Linked DNA regions of Salinivibrio kushneri. The protein of the gene in region 3 binds, or shares a complex with, the protein of the main gene of each other region. Links are inferred from orthologs where the notes say so. Each region holds a gene or a part of one and is shown on either strand. Other genes may lie near its edges. The genes, in order: pnp, eno and rne.

Evidence for each region.
Region 1: the proteins of rne (region 3) and pnp are in contact, whole or in part, in a cryo-EM structure (PDB 9QH0), measured with the Escherichia coli proteins. The link is inferred for Salinivibrio kushneri from one-to-one orthologs.
Region 2: the proteins of rne (region 3) and eno are in contact, whole or in part, in a solved structure (PDB 2FYM), measured with the Escherichia coli proteins. The link is inferred for Salinivibrio kushneri from one-to-one orthologs.

Annotation. Positions count from the first base shown.
Region 1 is NZ_CP114588.1:2,222,834-2,229,691, forward strand. Bases 1,403-4,370 are described here. They hold pnp (polyribonucleotide nucleotidyltransferase), read left to right. Parts: upstream 1,403-1,801; coding sequence 1,802-3,940; downstream 3,941-4,370. Other genes in these bases: nlpI (lipoprotein NlpI), read left to right, coding at 4,009-4,370. Also shown: prfC (peptide chain release factor 3), read right to left, coding at 1-1,386; more of nlpI, read left to right, coding at 4,371-4,887; N8M53_RS10445 (bifunctional diguanylate cyclase/phosphodiesterase), read right to left, coding at 4,973-6,858. UniProt on the Escherichia coli protein: Involved in mRNA degradation. Catalyzes the phosphorolysis of single-stranded polyribonucleotides processively in the 3'- to 5'-direction. Also involved, along with RNase II, in tRNA processing.
Region 2 is NZ_CP114588.1:533,772-540,621, reverse strand. What follows is about bases 2,062-5,021. They hold eno (phosphopyruvate hydratase), read right to left. Parts: upstream 4,211-5,021; coding sequence 2,912-4,210; downstream 2,062-2,911. Other genes in these bases: N8M53_RS02635 (CTP synthase), read right to left, coding at 4,287-5,021; ftsB (cell division protein FtsB), read right to left, coding at 2,476-2,754; ispD (2-C-methyl-D-erythritol 4-phosphate cytidylyltransferase), read right to left, coding at 2,062-2,346. Outside these bases: 5'/3'-nucleotidase SurE, read right to left, coding at 1-223; tRNA pseudouridine(13) synthase TruD, read right to left, coding at 207-1,241; ispF (2-C-methyl-D-erythritol 2,4-cyclodiphosphate synthase), read right to left, coding at 1,238-1,720; more of ispD, read right to left, coding at 1,717-2,061; more of N8M53_RS02635, read right to left, coding at 5,022-5,921; mazG (nucleoside triphosphate pyrophosphohydrolase), read right to left, coding at 6,073-6,850. UniProt on the Escherichia coli protein: Catalyzes the reversible conversion of 2-phosphoglycerate (2-PG) into phosphoenolpyruvate (PEP). It is essential for the degradation of carbohydrates via glycolysis.
Region 3 is NZ_CP114588.1:1,731,401-1,738,749, reverse strand. Bases 1,627-5,085 are described here. They hold rne (ribonuclease E), read right to left. Parts: upstream 4,776-5,085; coding sequence 1,827-4,775; downstream 1,627-1,826. Outside these bases: N8M53_RS08205 (response regulator), read right to left, coding at 1-1,521; 23S rRNA pseudouridine(955/2504/2580) synthase RluC, read left to right, coding at 5,469-6,431; N8M53_RS08190 (HAD-IA family hydrolase), read left to right, coding at 6,436-7,152; N8M53_RS08185 (Maf family protein), read right to left, coding at 7,214-7,349. UniProt on the Escherichia coli protein: Endoribonuclease that plays a central role in RNA processing and decay. Required for the maturation of 5S and 16S rRNAs and the majority of tRNAs. Also involved in the degradation of most mRNAs.

The DNA.
Region 1 (6,858 bases), 490 kb from region 3 along the record:
CAACGCATCCACGTTGTATTCGGCTTTCAAGCGTGCCACCACCATATCGAACTGGAGCACACCGACCGCACCGACAATTAAGTCGTTCGATTGTAGCGGACGGAACACCTGTACCGCACCTTCTTCAGACAGCTGAATCAAACCTTTAAGCAGCTGCTTTTGACGTAGTGGATCTTTGAGACGGATCCGGCGGAACAGCTCTGGGGCAAAGTTGGGGATCCCTGCGAATTTCAGATCTTCCCCTTGGGTAAAGGTATCGCCAATTTGAATGGTGCCATGATTGTGTAGGCCAATAATGTCACCCGCAAACGCATCTTCAGCCCGTGACCGATCCCCTGCCATAAAGGTCACCGCATCGGAAATATTGATTTGTTTACCTAAACGTACATGGCGCAGCTTCATGCCTTGCTGGTATTTACCAGAGACAATACGCATAAAGGCGATCCGATCACGGTGACGTGGATCCATATTGGCTTGGATTTTAAATACAAACCCTGAGAATTTCTCCTCGTCGGCACTGACCTCGCGGTCATGGGTTGGGCGCGCCATGGGCTTTGGTGCCCACTCAGTCAAGCCATCCAGCATATGATCCACGCCGAAGTTACCCAATGCGGTCCCGAAGAAAACGGGCGTGAGTTCACCGCTTAAAAACAGCTCATGGTCAAACTCATGTGACGCCCCCATCACCAGCTCCAACTCATCGCGCAAATCTTGCGCAATGTCGGCACCAATCGCCTCATCGAGCTCAGGGTTGTCCAAGCCTTTGATGATACGCGCATCTTGGATGGTATGGCCTTGCCCTGATTGATAGAGGATGCTTTCGTCCCGATGAATGTGATAGACACCTTGGAAACCTTTCCCGCAACCAATCGGCCACGATACCGGTGCACAGGCGATGTTGAGTTCACTCTCTACTTCATCGAGCAGCTCCATCGGATCGCGAATATCACGGTCAAGTTTGTTCATAAAGGTGATAATCGGGGTATCGCGTAAGCGCGTGACTTCCATCAGCTTGCGAGTACGATCTTCGACACCTTTCGCCGCATCAATCACCATTAAACACGAATCGACGGCAGTCAGTGTCCGGTATGTATCCTCTGAGAAATCCTCGTGCCCTGGCGTATCAAGCAGGTTCACCAAGCAGTCATTGTAAGGAAATTGCATCACAGAAGTGGTCACAGAGATACCACGCTCTTTTTCCATATCCATCCAATCAGACTTGGCATGTTGGTTAGAGCCACGCCCTTTCACGGTTCCTGCCGTTTGAATGGCACGTCCGAATAACAGCACCTTTTCCGTGATGGTGGTTTTACCCGCATCTGGGTGCGAGATAATCGCAAAGGTGCGGCGTTTATCAACTTCCTGTTGCAGCAGTGTATTTGACATAAAGGTTATCTTCTTATTGACTTCAGGCGGCAATCAGGCGCCAGCTGAGAGGGTCATTCACAAAAGTGGCGTATTTTCGCTGATCTTGTAGTCAGCTTCAATTCACAAATCTGACTTGGCACTGTTATCTGTATCCGTTAGGGTCAATTTTGCTTGCCAAGCACATCACAAATGTTGCCAATCGACTGCCTCGTGGTGTCGTTATCGGCCAAGCACGTGTATAATTAGCGCCACTTTCAGCTGTAACACAGTCAACAACGTCGACCATAAGGTCGCGACTATTGACAGCATACTGCCCACGAAGGCCAAACACCCGCGCAGCGTGGTGTCATTAGTCGCGATGGTGAGCAGCTGAAAGCCGACACTTAGTGAGATAAACCAACGGGTTTATCCCTTAGCAACAAGGAAATAATCTGTGAATCCAATCGTAAAAACATTCCAATACGGCAATCATACAGTCACATTGGAAACTGGCGTGATGGCACGTCAAGCCAATGGTGCTGTCATGGTCAGCATGGACGATACCTCGGTATTCGTTTCTGTGGTCGGTAAAAAAGAAGCGGCTGAAGGCCAAAGCTTCTTCCCATTGACCGTCAACTACCAAGAGCGTACCTACGCCGCGGGTAAAATCCCAGGTGGTTTTTTCAAGCGCGAAGGCCGCCCTTCTGAGTCAGAAACCCTGACCGCACGTCTGATTGACCGCCCTATCCGCCCGCTATTCCCGGACTCGTTCAAAAACGAAGTGCAGGTTATCGCAACCGTGGTATCTGTTAACCCAGCGGTTAGCCCTGATATCGTTGCCATGCTAGGTACCTCGGCCGCACTGGCCATCTCAGGGATCCCATTCAACGGCCCTATCGGCTCAGCACGTGTCGGCTACATCAATGATGAACTCGTGCTTAACCCAAGCCCTGCTGAGCTAGACGACAGCAAGCTTGACCTTGTGGTCGCGGGTACTGAAGGCGCCGTGCTGATGGTTGAATCAGAAGCGGATCGCCTAAGCGAAGAGCAAATGCTGCAAGCGGTGATGTTTGGTCATGAGCAACAGCAAACCGCGATCAACGCAATCAAAGAATTTGCCGCCGAAGTGGGAACGCCTACTTGGGATTGGCAAGCGCCGGAAGTTAACGCTGCGCTACAAACCCGTGTGGCTGAAATGGCACAAGGCCCACTGGCTCAGGCATACCAAATCACTGAAAAAATGGCCCGTTACGAGCAAATTGGTCAGGTGAAGCAGGAAGTGGTGTCTGCACTACTCGGCGAAGACGAGACCTTGGATGAGCGTGAAATCCTAGGCATGCTTGGCGACCTAGAAAAGAAAGTCGTACGTAGCCGCATCATTGCGGGTGAACCACGTATTGATGGCCGTGAGAAAGACATGGTTCGTGCCCTCGACGTGCGTACTGGCGTATTACCACGTACTCACGGCAGCGCCTTGTTTACCCGTGGTGAAACACAGGCTTTGGTCACCGCCACACTCGGTACTCAGCGTGACGCGCAAACCATTGATTCTATCATGGGTGAGCGCCAAGAAGGCTTCATGCTGCACTACAACTTCCCTCCTTATTGCGTGGGTGAAACCGGTTTTGTTGGCTCACCAAAGCGCCGCGAAATCGGCCATGGTCGCCTAGCGAAGCGCGGTATTGCAGCGGTTCTACCAAGCCAAGATGAATTCCCATACACACTGCGTGTGGTCTCTGAGATCACTGAGTCAAACGGCTCGTCTTCAATGGCGTCAGTATGTGGTACCTCTCTAGCACTGATGGATGCCGGTGTACCGGTGAAAAAATCAGTGGCCGGTATCGCCATGGGTCTGGTGAAAGAAGACAACGATTTCGTTGTGCTTTCCGACATCTTGGGTGATGAAGATCACCTCGGTGATATGGACTTTAAAGTGGCCGGTACGGATGACGGTGTCACTGCTTTGCAGATGGACATCAAAATCGAAGGGATCACTAAAGAGATCATGCAAATTGCATTGAACCAAGCCAAAGGCGCACGTTTACACATCCTGGATGTGATGGACCAAGCCATTGGCTCGGCACGCGACGATATCTCTGAGTTCGCGCCTCGTATCCACACCATGAGCATCAACCCAGACAAGATCCGCGATGTCATTGGTAAAGGTGGCGCCGTGATCCGTCAGCTTACCGAAGAAACTGGCACCACCATTGAAATCGACGACAACGGTACCGTGAAAATTGCGGCCACCGACGGTGAAGCTGCCAAAGATGCCATTTCACGCATCGAAGCACTCACTGCAGAAGTCGAAGTGGGCCGTATCTATACCGGTAAGGTTCAGCGTATCGTTGACTTCGGTGCCTTCGTCTCAGTGATTGGCGGCAAAGATGGTCTGGTTCACATTTCTCAAATCGCTGATCAGCGCGTTGAGAAGGTGTCTGATTACCTCGAAATCGGCCAAGAAGTAGACGTGAAAGTGCTGGAAGTTGACCGTCAAGGTCGTATTCGTCTGAGCATGAAAGAAGCAGCGGCTGAAAAAGCTCCCGCTGCTGATGCTGCGCCAGCAGAAGAAGCACCAAGCACTGACGCTTAAAGTCATATCGTCATTCATGGTATAAAGGGGGCTGAGGCCCCCTTTTTTTTACACGGAGATGCGCCTTCATGACCTTTTTTATTCAGCCACGGGCAATATTTTTCAAGCCTATGGCGATACTGGCGCTGTTATTTTTAACAGGCTGTACCAGCCAGTGGACCTTTCCTCCTATGGCCGTCCCTTTACAGCCCACCCTGCAGCAGGAAGTGCACTTGGCACGTATTGATCAACTGCTTGCTCGCAATGATTTGAGTGACGACGCACGCGCTCAATTGCATTATGAGCGTGGACTGATGCACGACAGCCTGGGGATGCGCGATTTGGCAAGGCTGGATTTTAACCAATCTCTCTCGCTAAAGCCCGACCAACCTGATGTATTCAATATTCTTGGGGTCTATTTTACCCAAAATGGTCACTATGATGCTGCCTACGAGGCCTTTGACTCCACGTTAGAGCTGGATAACAGTCACAGCTATGCCGCGCGTAATCGTGGGATCGCCTTGTACTACGGCGGTCGCTATCGCCTAGCCCATCAAGACTTACTCCATCACTACCAAGAAGACCGCGACGATCCTTATCGTCTCATTTGGCTTTATTTGGTGGAGCGCGACTGGAAGGGGGAAACCAAGGCACAGCAAGCGCTGGCTACCCGAAAAGCAAATGCGGAGGCCGCGGGTTGGGGCTGGCAGCTTGTCGATATGTACCTCGGTGAGCTCAGCGAGCGTGAACTGCTTGAGCAACTTGCCTCGCAAGGTGAAGATAATGAACTGCTCGCAGAACGCTTATGCGAAGCTTACTTTTACCTTGCTAAACGCTATCAATTCCAAGGGGACAACGATCGCGCCGTGGCATTGTATAAGCTTGCCATGTCGGGCAACGTGTATGAGTTTGTCGAGCACCGCTATGCGTTACTTGAGCTCAACCGGATCGCCTACCGTCGACCATAGTCTTTCATTCGATAGCGCCTCAAAACAAAAATAGAGCAGGCTCGCTGCTCTATTTTTGATCATGGTTGATACCAATAGGCATCGGTCAACTTGTCTGCGCACTGGGCGCCAGTGCCTGTGGTGGTTGCCTGTTAGGCTTACTTTTCAGCAATAGCTTTTCAAATTCATGCTTGGGCATGGGCGAGTGAAAATAATAACCTTGAATGGTGTCACAGTGCAGGTTAGTGAGTACCGACGCCTGCTGACGGGTTTCAACTCCCTCTGCCACCACGGTCATTTCCATTGCCCGTCCGAGGTGAATGATGCTTTCCACCAGTGTCACCTGTTTACTCAAGGCGTCCATATCGTGAATAAACGCACGGTCAATTTTAAGCTCATCAAGCGGAAAACGGGCAAGGTATGACAAGGATGAGTAGCCGGTGCCAAAGTCATCAATCGAGAGCGCAAAGCCCAATGATTTAATCGCATTGAGCATATTCAGCGCATGCTCATCGTTTTTCATCACCGCGCTTTCCGTCAATTCAAAAGTAATATCCTCTGGTTTCGCTCCCGTGGCTTTAATCAGCTTTTCCATGTGCTCGGTCAGCTTGGGGCTGCTAAATTGCTCTGGCGATAAGTTAATCGCCACTCGCCCCGGCAGCATGCCTTGTTGACGCCAGCGACGCACGTTTTGAAAAACCTCGCGCATCACATGACGCCCGAGCGCTTCAATCAGGCCACAGCGCTCTGCAACCGGAATAAAACGTCCAGGACTGATATAACCTTCGATAGGATGTTTCCAACGCACCAAGGCTTCAGCACCGTTGATACGGTAATCACTGGCACTGACCTTAGGTTGATACCACACTTCCAGCCCATTATTTTGTAAAGCTTTTTGCAGCTCGATCTCCAACCAAAGCCGCATCCGTGCCTCTTTACTCATGCTGTCATGATAGGCGACCACACGGTTTCGGCCTTGCTCTTTGGCCTCATACATTGCGGTATCCGCATTTTGCAGCAGCTGACGCGCGTCTTTACCATCATCGGGATAACGCACCATCCCCACTGAACACGCCAAATACTTACTAAAATAGTGCAATTCGAAAGGCTGACTAATCGCCCCGACGACTTTCTCAGCCAGCTGATCAGGCGCGTCTTCCGTTGCTGGCTTAGGAAGCAATACCGCAAATTCGTCACCGCCTAAGTGGCCAATAATGGTATCCGCAGAGAGCAAGGCACGTAAGCGCTGAGCGATATCCTGAAGCACACGGTCACCAACATGGTGTCCGAGAGAGTCATTGATATTTTTAAAATTATCAACATCAAGGTACAGCATAGCCAATGGTGTTTGAGCCTTTATCAGCCTATCCAGCTCTCGACTAAACCCGTAGCGGTTATAAAGACCTGTTAATGCATCCGTATAAGCGGATTGTTGCTCACCGACTTTGCTGGCATCCTCTTTGTCGGTGGGTTTTAAGCGCTTAACCGACGAGTCAATCATTGTCGGTTGTAGGCGTAACATATGCGCTTTTTTGCCCAAAAGATGGATCGGTGATTGGCTTACCATCAGCGACGCATTGTTTTTTGCACTCACCACCGACACACCTTGCTCATGCGGTGCATGCAATAGGCTGTCAATGGTGGTCGCCTCCTTCTCTGGCGACACGAGATAGTCTGATAAGGGTTCACCGATCAACGCGTCGATACTACCGACGCCAAGTAACCCTGCCGCCGCAGGATTCGCTGATAATATACAACCATCTTCAACCACACAGCAGCCGTCATCGATAAGTTGACTAAGACGGTGGTATTTTTCCTCCACCTCTTCGAGCGCACTGGCTAATACTTGGCGTTCAGATGTATCCGCGGCATGAAAAATCACACAGGGCTTACCGCTTTCATCTGCGATATTTGCCAATGGTGCGACACTGAAGTGAAAGCTAGCACTATGGTAGCTGTCAGTAAGAAACACCTCTCCTTCCGCGCATTCAC
Region 2 (6,850 bases), 1.2 Mb from region 3 along the record:
ATGCCAAATGGACTGAGTCAGTGGGAGTGCCTTGAACTGCATAGCGCTGGGGACCCAGCTCACGCACTCGCAACGGATTTTCTAGCGTCAGTGAGTTAGACGCACCTGAGCAATTGCGATCAGGCGCGGCCACCACCACATCCGCAATGGTCGATAAGGCCTTGGTCAAGGTTTGGATCCCTTGAGCGTGATAACCGTCGTCGTTACTAATCAATATTCGCATTCTGTTCTCCTTGTTGGCTTGCGACGACGAGCTCTCGCATCACCGCGGTGGCGAAGGCCCCTGCAGGTAAAAAGAAACTCACGGTTAAAGTGTCCGCATCGTGTGTCCAGGCCATCGCCTGCGGCACTAAACACAACAAACGGCGATCATGACGCATGCGATTATCGCGAATCACCGCGAGTAATTCAGGCTCTTTGTCTACCACCGCTTGCTCAAATTGCTGAGCTTGCGCCGCTGTCGGTAGCGCATTGTCACCAGTTAAGGGACCGGTAATGCCAGAATGATAACTGCCCTCTTGCTCAACCAGATGCGGTTGCTGTTGTTCATCAAAGCACAAGTCGCCAATCAGGGTAGAAGCAAAGACACCCGCTTCTATCCGTGCAGACACCACCTGATTAAACAGCAGCGATCGCGCCGCCGATAGGTAAAAGCTACGCTTGCTCTTGTCACGGACTTTTTTCTCGCCACGCCCCCAGGCACGCGCCATCTCAACATTGTTGCCATCACGCCCAAAGCGCTGTGCACCAAAATAATTAGGTACGCCCTGCTTTGCGATGGCCTCTAGCCGCGGCAGCAAACCCTGTGGTGAGTCAAGATCGCGAATACACAATGTAAATTGATTGCCGGTCAGATCGCCGGGACGCAACTTATGCTGATGGCGGGCTGTCCCTTCAATACTCACGACGCCTGGGTGATTTTGGACAAACGCGGTTAAATCCGGATCCGCTTTACCTGGCAGGTGAACACTGAACCATTGCTCAGTGACAGCGTGGCGGTCTTTTAGCCCAGCCCAGCTCACTTGTCGTGAGGTAACACCACAGGCTTTTGCCAACTCATTGGCCACGTACTTAGTGTTTTCTCCGCGCTTTTTTATCCGCACCAAAAAGTGCTCTCCTTGGCCTGAAGGGGTAAAGCCAAGTACCTCTGAGACAATAAAATCGTCCGGTGACGCTTTCAAGGTGCCAGACTGGGTCGGTTGACCATGTAAATATGCCAAGGGCGCGAGTAAGTCCGTCATACAGCCTCTTTGTTTAATAGCACCACAGCCTCACAAGCAATGCCCTCTTTTCGTCCGGTAAAACCGAGACGCTCTGAGGTGGTTGCTTTGACGTTGACTGCATCGATTGTCACGCACAAATCGCTGGCAATGGCTTCACGCATTGCGTCGATATGTGGACCCATTTTCGGCGCTTGGGCGATAATAGTAATGTCAGCATTACCAAGCCGGTAGCCTTTGCGCCGTACTTTGCTGTATACATCGCGAAGAAGCATGCGGCTGTCAGCCCCTTCCCATTCGTCACTGGTATCGGGAAAGTGCTGGCCGATATCGCCTGCTGCAATCGCGCCTAACAGGGCATCACACAAGGCATGAAGCGCGACGTCACCGTCTGAGTGCGCGACCAAACCTTGTTCATAAGGCACGCTAACCCCGCCGATGATAACAGGGCCGTCTCCGCCAAATTTGTGTACATCAAACCCATGTCCAATTCGAATCATGATTTGCCTTCTTGTTGTGAAAGGTAAAACTCGGCCAGCCACTTATCCTCGGGGTGAGTGACTTTAATGTTGCTGGCACTGGCAGGGACCAACACCGGCTTCCCCCCGAGCGCTTCAACGGCAGACGCCTCATCCGTCACTTGCTCACCGGCCTTCGCGAGGGCGTTTGTAAGCAGGTGGGTTAGAAACATTTGCGGGGTTAATGCATGCCAAAGTGCCTCTCGCTCCACCGTATGGGCCACCTGTCCTCGCACGTCCGCACGCTTCATGGTGTCTCGAACAGGCGCGGCGAGCAAAGCGCCATCTGGGTGAGACTGTGCCTGTTCAATCAAGGCATCAATATCAGCATGCGACACACAAGGACGCGCGGCATCATGCACCATTACCCACTGTGTGTTGACCACCTTTAGCCCAGCTTGCACAGACGCAGCGCGGGTCGCCCCTCCCACGACAACATGGACATTCGGACGCTCACTCAAGTTTGTTTGCGCAAAGTAACTATCGTCAGCACCAATGGCGATGATCACATCAGTAATGGCAGGATGAGAGAGTAACCGCTCAACCGTATGCTCAATCAACATTTTGCCGGCTAAAGAGAGGTATTGCTTCGGGCAGCTAGCTTGCATCCTGCTTCCAACACCTGCGGCTGGTACCACGGCACTTATTCCGGGCTGTAAAGCAGTGTTGGGCTGCAAAGGAGATTGTTCGACCACAAGTTATCTTCTTTGGTTGTACCGCCAGTCAACGGCTGACAGTTACTGGGATTTATCGACTAATCGGAAAAATGTCTCGTCCGGCTTTATCATGCCCAGCTCATTGCGTGCGCGCTCTTCAATCGCTTCTTGCCCACGCTTCAAATCCGCAATTTCTGCGTACATTTGCTGGTTACGCTTAACGAGTTTTTGGTTGGCTTGTTGCTGTACGGCGACATTGGCTTCAATTTGCCAATAGTCTGTCACGCCATTTTTACCCAGCCACAGTTCGTACTGCAGCCACACCAGCGTGAGAAACAGTGCAACCGATAGCAGCCTCATACCTGTACTCCTTCCAATATCGGCTCAAGGTATTCAAACCCTGATAAACTAACCGCATAGGCTAGCGGATCCGCTGGCTGGTGTCATGGTTTTCCTCAATGAAAAAAGCCGCCCCGTTAGACGGGACGGCTTGGTCAAAAAGGTGCTTAAGTGCCGATTATTGGCCTTTCACTTCTTTTAAACCGTTGAACGGTGCTTTTTCGCCCAACGCATCTTCGATGCGGATGAGCTGGTTGTACTTCGCAACACGGTCAGAACGGCTCATTGAACCGGTTTTGATTTGACCTGCAGCTGTACCTACCGCCAAGTCAGCAATGGTTGCGTCTTCGGTTTCACCTGAACGGTGAGAAATCACGGCAGTGTAACCAGCATCTTTCGCCATCTTGATCGCCGCCAAGGTTTCGGTCAGAGAACCGATTTGGTTAAATTTGATCAAGATAGAGTTCGCGACACCTTTGTCGATACCTTCTTTTAGGATCTTGGTGTTAGTTACGAACAGGTCATCACCGACTAGCTGTAGCTTGTCACCCAGCAGCTCAGTTTGGTGCTTAAAGCCGTCCCAGTCAGACTCGTCCAGGCCGTCTTCAATAGACACGATTGGGTACTCTTCAGCCAGTTTCGCCAAGTAGTGGTTAAACTCTTCTGACGAGAAGGTTTTACCTTCACCCTTCATGTTGTAGATGCCTTGCTCTTTGTCATAGAACTCAGACGCCGCACAGTCCATCGCGAGGGTGATATCTTTGCCCAGCTCGTAGCCTGCTTGCTCAACCGCTTCTTTAATTGCAGCAAGTGCCGCAGCGTTTGACTCTAGGTTTGGCGCAAAACCACCTTCGTCACCTACCGCAGTGCTTAGGCCTTTGGCTTTCAGTACTTTTGCTAGGTTATGGAATACTTCCGCGCCGATGCGCAGTGCTTCTTTCAGGGTTTTCGCACCCACAGGCTGGATCATGAACTCTTGGATATCAACGTTGTTATCCGCGTGCTCACCACCGTTCAGGATGTTCATCATTGGCAGAGGCATTGAGAACTGACCAGCAGTGCCGTTTAGTTCAGCAATGTGCTCAAACAAAGGCATGCCTTTCGCAGCCGCAGCCGCTTTCGCGTTGGCCAGAGACACCGCGAGGATAGCGTTGGCACCAAACTTAGATTTGTTATCGGTACCGTCGAGATCGATCATCACTTGGTCGATATCGGCTTGGGCTTTCGCGTCTTTACCTTGTAGGGCTTCTGCGATTGGGCCGTTAACCGCTTCAATCGCTTTTAGAACGCCTTTACCCATGAAACGTGACTTGTCACCATCACGCAGTTCTAGCGCTTCGCGAGAACCCGTTGATGCACCTGAAGGTGCTGCCGCCATACCGACAAAGCCACCTTCTAGGTGTACTTCAGCTTCAACGGTTGGGTTACCGCGTGAATCGATGATTTCACGGCCTAGAACTTTAACGATCTTAGACATTGTGATTCCTCTCGTCTGTCATTGTTTTTAAAAATAAAAGCGGCTGCCTAGGTTCAGGCGACCGCTCGAATCTCGTTTATAGCTCACCGCGCTGTTTTTTGCCTGCTGCCGCAACAAACCCGGCAAACAATGGGTGGCCATCACGTGGTGTCGACGTGAACTCTGGGTGGAACTGGCACGCAACAAACCATGGGTGCTCAGGATTCTCGATGATCTCCACCAGCTTTTTATCTGCAGAAAGGCCTGAGATTGAAAGCCCCGCTTTTTCTAGCTGCGGACGCAATAAATTGTTCACTTCATAACGGTGGCGATGGCGCTCGTGGATCTGCGTGTTGCCATAAAGCTGATGCGCTTTAGAGCCTTCGGCAAGGTGGCAAAGTTGAGCACCAAGGCGCATGGTACCGCCCAGGTCAGAGGTTTCACTGCGCTCTTCGACTTTGCCTTCTTCATCGACCCACTCAGTGATCAGTCCCACCACCGGGTATTTACTCTCTTTGTTAAATTCGGTCGAATTTGCCCCTTCCATACCCGCGACATTACGCGCGTATTCAATCAGAGCGACTTGCATACCGAGGCAGATACCCAAGTAAGGAAGTTTGTTTTCACGGGCATACTGTGCTGCCAAGATTTTGCCTTCCACGCCTCGGTCACCAAACCCGCCTGGTACCAAGATAGCATCCAAGCCTTGCAGCATTTCAGTGCCACGCGTTTCAAGATCTTGCGAATCAACATACTTGATATTGACGGTGAGGCGGTTTTTCAACCCACCATGCTTCAAGGCTTCGTTGACGGACTTATATGCATCAGGCAGCTCGATGTATTTACCCACCATACCAATGGTCACTTCGCCCATGGGGTTGGCTTCTTCGTAGCTCACTTGCTCCCACTCTGACAGGTCAGCTTCCGCCGCTTCAATGCCAAAACGGTTACAAACCAGATCATCCAAGCCTTGAGAACGGATGAGTGATGGGATTTTGTAGATAGAGTCTACGTCTTTCATGGTGATCACGGCTTTTTCTGCCACATTACAGAACAGCGCAATTTTGGCGCGCTCATTAGCCGGGATCGGACGCTCACTACGGCACACCAACACATCAGGCTGGATGCCAATTGAGAGTAGCTCTTTTACTGAATGCTGAGTTGGCTTGGTTTTCACTTCACCCGCAGCCGCCAGATAAGGAACCAGAGTCAGGTGCATAAACATGGCATGCTCGCGGCCAACTTCAACGGTCAGCTGGCGAATCGCTTCCAAAAATGGCAGCGACTCAATGTCACCGACAGTACCGCCGATTTCCACAATCGCAATATCGTGACCTTCACCACCCGCGATGATGCGGTCTTTGATTGAGTTAGTGATGTGTGGAATCACCTGAATGGTCGCTCCCAGGTAATCTCCACGGCGCTCTTTGCGCAGTACATCCGCATACACACGACCAGAGGTAAAGTTATTACGCTTGGTCATTTTGGTGCGGATGAAGCGCTCGTAGTGACCGAGATCAAGGTCGGTCTCCGCGCCGTCTTCCGTGACGAATACTTCCCCGTGCTGGGTAGGACTCATTGTCCCTGGATCCACGTTGATATAAGGGTCGAGTTTCATGATAGTGACGTTAAGGCCACGTGCTTCAAGAATGGCTGCTAATGAGGCTGCAGCAATACCCTTACCGAGGGAGGATACAACACCGCCCGTAACAAAAATGTAGTTCGTCGTCATGCTAAACCTGAGAGTTGGATTTAGAGGAAATTAATGAAGTTCTGGACGGGATATTATGATACCAGACCCCATTGACTCCCACAATGTGAAAGCTACCACACACCTTGATGTTTTTAATTGTCACAAATCAATTATGCCAATTACAGGATATTTACTTACTTGCTTTTTTAACCAACTGCCATGCCGATTCTAGTTCATCCAGCTGACATTGTTGAATGTTTTTTTCACTATCACGTAAGTGCTTTTCAACACCACGAAAGCGAGCTTCAAATTTTTGATTGGCACGGCGTAACGCTTGCTCCGCATCCGTTCCCAAGTGACGAGCCAAGTTCACCACCGCGAATAACAAATCCCCAACTTCTTCCTCCACACGCGCCTGATTGACAGAAGTTTGCGCCAGCTCTTGCTCGACCTCTTCAATCTCTTCCCGCACTTTATCTATCACAGGGGCGACAGTCGGCCAATCAAAGCCCACACGTGCACAACGCTTTTGCAATTTATACGCTCGTGTTAAAGCGGGTAGCCCTTGAGTCACCCCATCGAGCACACTTTCCGGTTGCATAGAGGACGACTTCTCGGCGCGTTCTTGCGCTTTGATCCCCTCCCAATCTGGGGCTAATAACGGCCGTCCCTGCGAGTCTTTCGGACCAAAAACATGGGGATGGCGACGCGTGAGCTTGTCACAAATGCCGTTCACCACATCCTCAAAATCAAACTGGTTTTCTTCCCGCCCCAATTGACTGTAGAACACAATTTGAAAAAGTAGGTCACCGAGCTCATCTTTTAGGTCTGACCAGTGTTGGCGCTCAATCGCATCCGCGACTTCGTACGCTTCTTCTAAAGTATGAGGCACGATGGTGTCCGCAGTTTGCGCTCTATCCCACTCACAGCCGTTGTCGGGGTCACGTAAGGTCGCCATGATGGTCAGT
Region 3 (7,349 bases):
GCTGTTGACGATAATCGACAGTTGATACTGGTGGTCGCGACTAATCGGACCGTTCGCACCGTCAATCAGTGCTTCGGCAATCCCTATCATGCCGTGCAATGGGGTGCGAAGTTCGTGAGAGGTGGTTGCCAAGAATTCATCTTTCAGTTTGTTGGCCACATGTAGCTCTTCATTCTGAGCACGTATGGTGGTGATGTTAGCTTCTAAGGTTTGGTTCTGCTGGCGGATTAAGACCAGCTTTTCGCGGATGGCATGGCGCATACGGGCAAAGCTCACCGCCAAACGCCCGATTTCATCACGACGACGCGTGTGGTGGATTTGGGTATCAAGGTCACCCGCACTGACTTTTTCGGCCGCCCACGTAAGTTGAAGCAGTGGGCGAGTAATAAAGTTGGACATATAGTGCGAGGCAACCACCACTGCGAGAATAGCAAGTAACATGGCGACGATAAAAAGCTGTTGCAGTTGGTGGATGCGTGCATAGGCCACTTGTGTAGGCACTTCTGCCACGAGTCCCCATTTCAGGCCGTGCGTGCGAATAGGCGTGTAGGCGGCGAGCATGGTTTGGCCTGACTGGGCTTGATAGCGGGTAACACCCGTTTCTCCGGCTAATGCTTTTTCTATGGCAGGCGAGTTACTGACAAGCTCACTGTTGCTGGTTGAGTGCGCACGAGTCTTGCCGTCATCACCGACGAGGTGTGTTTCAATCGCATTGGTTTCTCTGGGTGCCATCAGCCTGGTAAGGGCATGGCTAGGAAGCCGGAAGAGCGCGTAGCTATGGAGATACCCTTGCTGAATAATGGGGGCGCCCAGCCATGCAACGCGGGTGTCGGTCTCTTCCGCGGAAAAATCAGAGATAATCACCTTAGGCGTCGGATCTAACTTCCCTTTTGTTTGTTGCGTTTGCTGTTGTAGGGTCGCGAACGTTTGCCCCAATCGTGCATCACGGTGAGGGCCTGAGAGTAAGTTTGTGCCATAGTTGCTCAGTTTTTTCACCGAATAAGTGACGTTGCCTTGCTTGTCGACCAAGAGTAGATCGTCAAAATCTGCGCGGGCGAGCAAAGCTTGATAAGCGCGGTGGTAGCGTTTGTGCAGCAGCCGATAACGCTCGGTGGCGGAATAGTTGGGATCGTCCTTGCGCACAGGTGTTTTCACCCTCTCACCGGACCCAAGGTAGTAGCGGCGTTGCGCGTAATCACGAGCCGCGTCGATGTTTGGTCGTAGTCGCTGAAATGCGTTGACCAAACCATAAAAATGGCCACCGCTGGCGTAGGCGAGCTCCGAAGCGACAAATCCGAGCACCTCCGCTTCTTTCGCATCAAAGTAATCATTGATTTGCTGTTGTTTACTGTCGCGCACCGATAAAAGGTGAGCTGTGCTTTGTTCTTGGAGATCTTGGCTATGGGCGTTAAGAAAAAACAAGGCGACTAAGATCAGAGGGAGGAGGCTCAATAGAAGAAAGGCCAGCATCAAGGTGTGATGGAGGCGTTTAAATGGATAAGCAGTAAACAAGGTTTTCATAAGCAACAGCGTCTTCCCTACAGCAACTTTCCAATGTCGTGGTCGTATTTTGGCCCCTGATGAGCCTGTGTCTCTGGCGAATAGAGCTGGGTGTGCGCGACGACACGACAATCATCTTATGCCATGACGTTACTGAGTTTTTTCGCTTTGACAAGGAAGTCGCTATGGAAGCGTGTGGATCGACGCACTTTTCCGTGTATCGCTGCAAGTTTGCGTATGTTTTATCCACGTTATTTCATTGAAGAAAGGTGAAAAAAAGGCCTCGACAGATGCCGAGGCCTTTAGCATTCCGAAAGCAAACGGAATTAGTACTGAGGTTTGGTTGCCGGTGCGTAGGCAGACGCACGTGCCTCAGCGCTACCCGCAGCTTTCGCTTCTGGGTTAGGCGCTTTAAAGGCGGCGATTGCCACAGGGCTGTGATCAACCGTTTCGCTCGGTGCCGGTGCTTTCATCATCGGTGATGTGGCTCGGCGGTATTGAATCGTTGCCGTTGGGGCATTGATTTCCGCTTCGCGTTCAATCACTTTTTCGGTCACTAAATCGACCTCTGAGTCCTGCGCAGGGGTTGTCACTGGTGCGTCTGGCGTGGCGACCTTCGGCGCAGCGTCGATAACCGGTGTTGCTTGGCTATGTGCCGGTTGTGGTGCTGGCTCAGAAGTACTTATCGATGCCATCGGTTGGGCCGACACTGAATCTGTCTCCTCCGACTTAGCTTGCATGATAATGACTTTACCCATGGCCATTTCTGGACGGGCAACACCACCGATAATAGCCTTACTGTTTTGGCGTTTGTCTTGGCGGCGGCGATCTTGCTTCACTTTCACGGGTTGCTCTGCCGACCATACCTTGCCCATCGCCATTTCGGGAGACGCCATGCCTGTCGTGAGTGGCATAGGGCTTTTCACCATTGGGCGACGGCGACGACGCTGTCCACTCGCGCGAAGGTGGCGCGGTGAGCGACGGTTACGACGCTTGTCCTGCTGACCTTCTTTCTTCGCGTTATCAGGCTGCTGTTTAGCCTGTTGTGCGACTTCAGCCCCGACTTGCTGCAAGTCTTTGCCTTGGTCAGGTGTTACCTCGGTGGCAACTTGGGTATCCGCATTATCTTTGTTGATACGCACGCTGCGATTCAGCTTACGACGTTGGCGGCGTTGTTTAACCTGTTCGGTTTTCTCCGCTTTTTGGTCGTGCTGTTTGTTGCCTTTATCCGCATTGTCAGACTGTGGCTTCGTTGCCTTGGCCTCATCTTGTTGCGCGGCAGGCTTTTTCGCTTTGTCGTTGCGGTTATCGTTACGGGGTTTTTTCCCTTTACGATTATTGTCGCGACGCTCTTCTTGCGGCTTGTTCTGGCGACGTTGTTTATTGTTACGTCCACGTTCGCCGTTGCCACCTTCACTTTGCTCATCGCGATTTTGTGGTTTGTTGTTGCCACGTGACTTATTGCGCTGGCTGTGTGTTGGCTTCTGGCTTTGCCCTGTTTGAGCTGGCTCAGGTTGGGCGGTAGGTTTTGACGACGCGGTTGTTGCATCATCAGCTGGCGCGGCAAACAAGCGCGAGAAGAACTGACCCACTTTGGTGAACAGGCCAGGCTGAGCCGACGCTGCTGGCTCATTGGCTGGTGCGGCCGTTTTAGTTGCACTTGGTGCCGGCGAGCTTGGCGCTGCAAACCCTTGTAAAACAGGTTCTTCACGCTTTTTCGCTGGACGTGCTTGTTGTGGCTCTTCGCGTGCTTCTACTTCTCTGAGCGCATCAATCTGGCTTGGCAGCTGATAAGACAGGTTCGCCATTTCTTCACCGCCGCGGACGCGAACCACATCAAAGTGTGGCGTCTGCATGTCGGCATTTGGTACCACGACCACTTTGACATTGTGGTATTTCTCAATGTGCTGGACCGAGCGGCGTTTTTCGTTAAGCAGGTAAGAGGCGACGGGGACAGGGACGATACCCAGTACTTGCGCCGTGTTCTCTTTCATTGCCTCTTCTTCCATCAAACGAAGAATGGACAATGCTAGCGATTCGTTATCACGAATTACACCGGTGCCTTTACAGCGCGGGCAAATGTGATGGCTTGCTTCTGCCAGTGATGGACTGAGGCGTTGGCGTGACATTTCCAGCAAACCAAAGCGCGAAATACGGCCGATTTGCACGCGTGCACGATCCATACGGACAGAGTCGCGTAGTTTGTTTTCCACTTCACGTTGGTGGCGCACGGGGGTCATATCGATGAAATCGATAACGACCAGTCCACCCAGATCACGCAAACGCAATTGGCGGGCAATTTCTTCTGCCGCTTCAACGTTTGTTTGGCGTGCTGTCTCTTCGATATCGCTTCCTTTAGTGGCACGAGCAGAGTTGATATCGATAGAGGTGAGGGCTTCGGTGGGGTCGATCACGATCGAACCACCAGACGGCAAGCGAACCTCGCGTTGGAACGCAGATTCAATTTGGCTCTCTATCTGGTAATGGCTAAATAGCGGCACTTCGCCTTCATAGAACTTGATGCGGCTGACAAAGTCAGGGCGAACCAGCTTGATGTGCTCTTGCGCGCGTTGAAAGACCTTCTCACTATCAATCAAGATCTCACCGATATCACGGCGTAAATAGTCGCGGATTGCGCGTGCAATCACGTTACTTTCTTGATGGATAAGGAAAGGGGCAGGGTTGGCGTCTGCGGCTTCTTTCACCGCTTGCCAGTGGTTTAGCAGGACTTTCAAGTCCCATTCAAGCTCTTCGGCAGATTTGCCCACACCTGCGGTACGTACAATCAAGCCCATACCTTGCGGCAGTTCGAGGCCAGACATGGCTTCTTTGAGCTGACTACGTTCTTCTCCCTCGATGCGACGAGAAATCCCGCCGGCACGTGGGTTGTTTGGCATTAATACCAAGTAGCTACCTGCTAACGATACAAACGTAGTCAGAGCAGCCCCTTTATTGCCGCGCTCTTCTTTGTCCACTTGGACAATCACTTCCTGGCCTTCTTTTACCACATCTTTGATGTTAGGGCGGCCTTGATAGGTGTAACCGGAAGGGAAGTATTCGCGGGCAATTTCTTTAAGAGGGAGAAAACCGTGTCGTTCTGCGCCGTAGTCAACAAATGCCGCTTCCAGGCTTGGTTCGATACGGGTAATGCGTCCTTTGTAGATATTCGCTTTTTTTGATTCATGGCCGGGACTCTCGATATCGAGATCGTACAGCCGTTGACCGTCGACCAATGCGACGCGCAACTCTTCCTTCTGAGTTGCGTTAATCAACATTCTTTTCATCTGATTTTTCTCATTTATTTATCGTTGTTATTAGCGGTTGATGACGAGAGCAGTCGTCAATGCTGCCTGACCCCAAGTCTGATATGGTGCAGCCTCCCGGCTGGAGAAAATCAGGGGTGCGCTCGGGCAAGTTTTAATCGGCCAGCTACAACGGTTTTTATGGCTCACCGGATTACGCAGTTGGCGTCCGCCGTTTTTACCGATGGCGGAGAGCTCTGACACTGACTAACGGTCTCGTGTCAACACACTAAACGGGTGCTTTTGGTTTACGTCTTACGCCAATTGCCGCGTAACGCCTTAAAAGCATTCGGAATTATGGTGCTTTTACGGATATAACCGTATACAGCTATCACTTGATTGACTCATCGCAGACCAGGCCTTTTTTCGAAAAGTGCATGTTCCACTGATGAAATCGCTGTCACAGGCGATAAGCTGTGTTTCAGATAAGCGTTTGCTTTTCTGATTAACGCCGCAACTATAGCAGGGAGACTAAAGTCCAGCAATCGGCTTTATTCGCTTATGTTGCGTTGGTAGTAAAACCGCGCCGATGTGGTGTTTTTTTGCACGACAATGCCTTGTGCCACTCGCGGTTGCGGGGACGAACACAACCCGCGGCTGTGTTAAGTGAGGGATGGCTTGCGGTAGCAGGTGCATGTCGCTGTGCTTAGCGGTAGAATGAAGGTTATGACAGAACAAAAAACTCAAGTGCGATTCATCGACATCGATGACGACATCGCCGGCCAACGCATCGACAATTTTCTGCGAAATCAGCTGAAAAATGTCCCCAAAAGTATGATTTATCGCGTGCTTCGTAAAGGAGAAGTGCGAGTTAATAAAAAACGCATAAAACCCGAGTATAAGCTGCAAGCTGGAGACGTGGTGAGAGTGCCTCCGATCCGGCTTCCCGAGCGCGATGAGAAAGCCGCCCCCAGTACCAAGTTAGACAAAGTGGCTGCGCTTGAGCATTGCATTCTTTATGAAGATGACCACCTACTTGTGCTCAATAAGCCTTCAGGTACCGCGGTGCACGGGGGGAGTGGGCTACAATTTGGCGCGATAGAGGCAATGCGCGCACTGCGTCCTAAAGCGCGCTTTTTGGAGCTGGTGCACCGGATTGATAGAGACACCTCGGGGATCTTATTGATTGCTAAAAAACGGTCTGCGTTGCGCCATCTGCAAGCGCAATTTCGCGAAAAATCGGTACGCAAAGACTATTATGCCTTGGTCATGGGTCACTGGTCCGCTAAGCAGCGTAAGGTGACAGCGCCTTTGTTGAAAAACGAGGTGAACAGCATTGTCCGTGTTAATCCCGAGGGAAAGCCGTCGGAAACCCGTTTTAAAGTGGTTGAGACGTTTGCGGAAGCCACTCTCGTGCAAGCGAGCCCAGTAACAGGTCGGACACACCAAATTCGAGTCCATGCGCAATATGTAGGGCATCCTTTGGCGTGGGATGACCGCTATGGCGATCCCCGTTTTGATGCTTACACCAAGGCTGTGGGGCTAGATCGATTATTTTTACATGCCGCCACGATTCGTTTTGTGCACCCAGGGAATGATGAAACCATGACGCTTAACGCGCCCATGGAGCCCAAACTTGAGCGGGTACTTGACGGGTTACGGGCAAAAAACGCATCACGCAGAGGCTAAATCCATGACTGTCGAATTATCGCTTACATCTGCTTGGCAAGCTGGCGAAAGTCCGGCCAGCCAACCGTCGCACTCAGTGCTTGCCCCATACTCATTGTTGATCTTTGACTGGGATGGCACTGTGATGGATTCGATTGGACGCATTGTCTCTAGCCTCGATGCGGCGGCTCGATTAACAGGGCAATTACCCATTTTACCTCCTGAGCGTTTGCAAACCATGATTGGCCTGAGCTTAGAAAAAGGTTATCAGCTGCTTTACCCTGATGCAGATCCAGCGTGGTATGACGATTGGATTCACCACTACCGCCAACAGTTTGTGCATGATAATCCAACGTCCTGTCAGCTTTTTCCTGGAGTGAAAAATACCCTTATGTCTCTAAAAGCGCAGGGGTTTGAATTGGCGGTGGCAACGGGGAAATCACGCGCTGGGCTGGATAGGGCGATGATGGAGACGGGGACCCAAGATTTGTTCGCCGCCACGCGTTGTGCGGATGAAACGGCTTCTAAGCCTGATCCGAAAATGCTTGATGAAGTGTTAGTGCAAACAGGCATCCCACGTGATAAGGCGCTGATGATTGGTGATACTGGACATGATATGCAACTGGCCATCAATGCGGGTATGGCAAGGCTCGCGGTCACTTGGGGCGTAGAAGCGTCTGCCAGCCTTTCGGCGTTTGAGCCCGTTGCCGTATTAAACAGCCTAAACGAGCTGGTGAGCTAATTTGCGGCTTAAGTGCTTGGTAAGGTTGCAACTATGTGTGCGCTGACCATGAGTTGGCGCATTAAATGACCGAGACCCCCTCCTTTTCTAACATTTCACGCAAGCGTATCAGTGGGAGGCCTACAAGGGTATTAGGATCACGTCCGTGCATGGCATTGAAAAGGGCAATACCCAAGCCTTCACATTTGAAGCTGCCG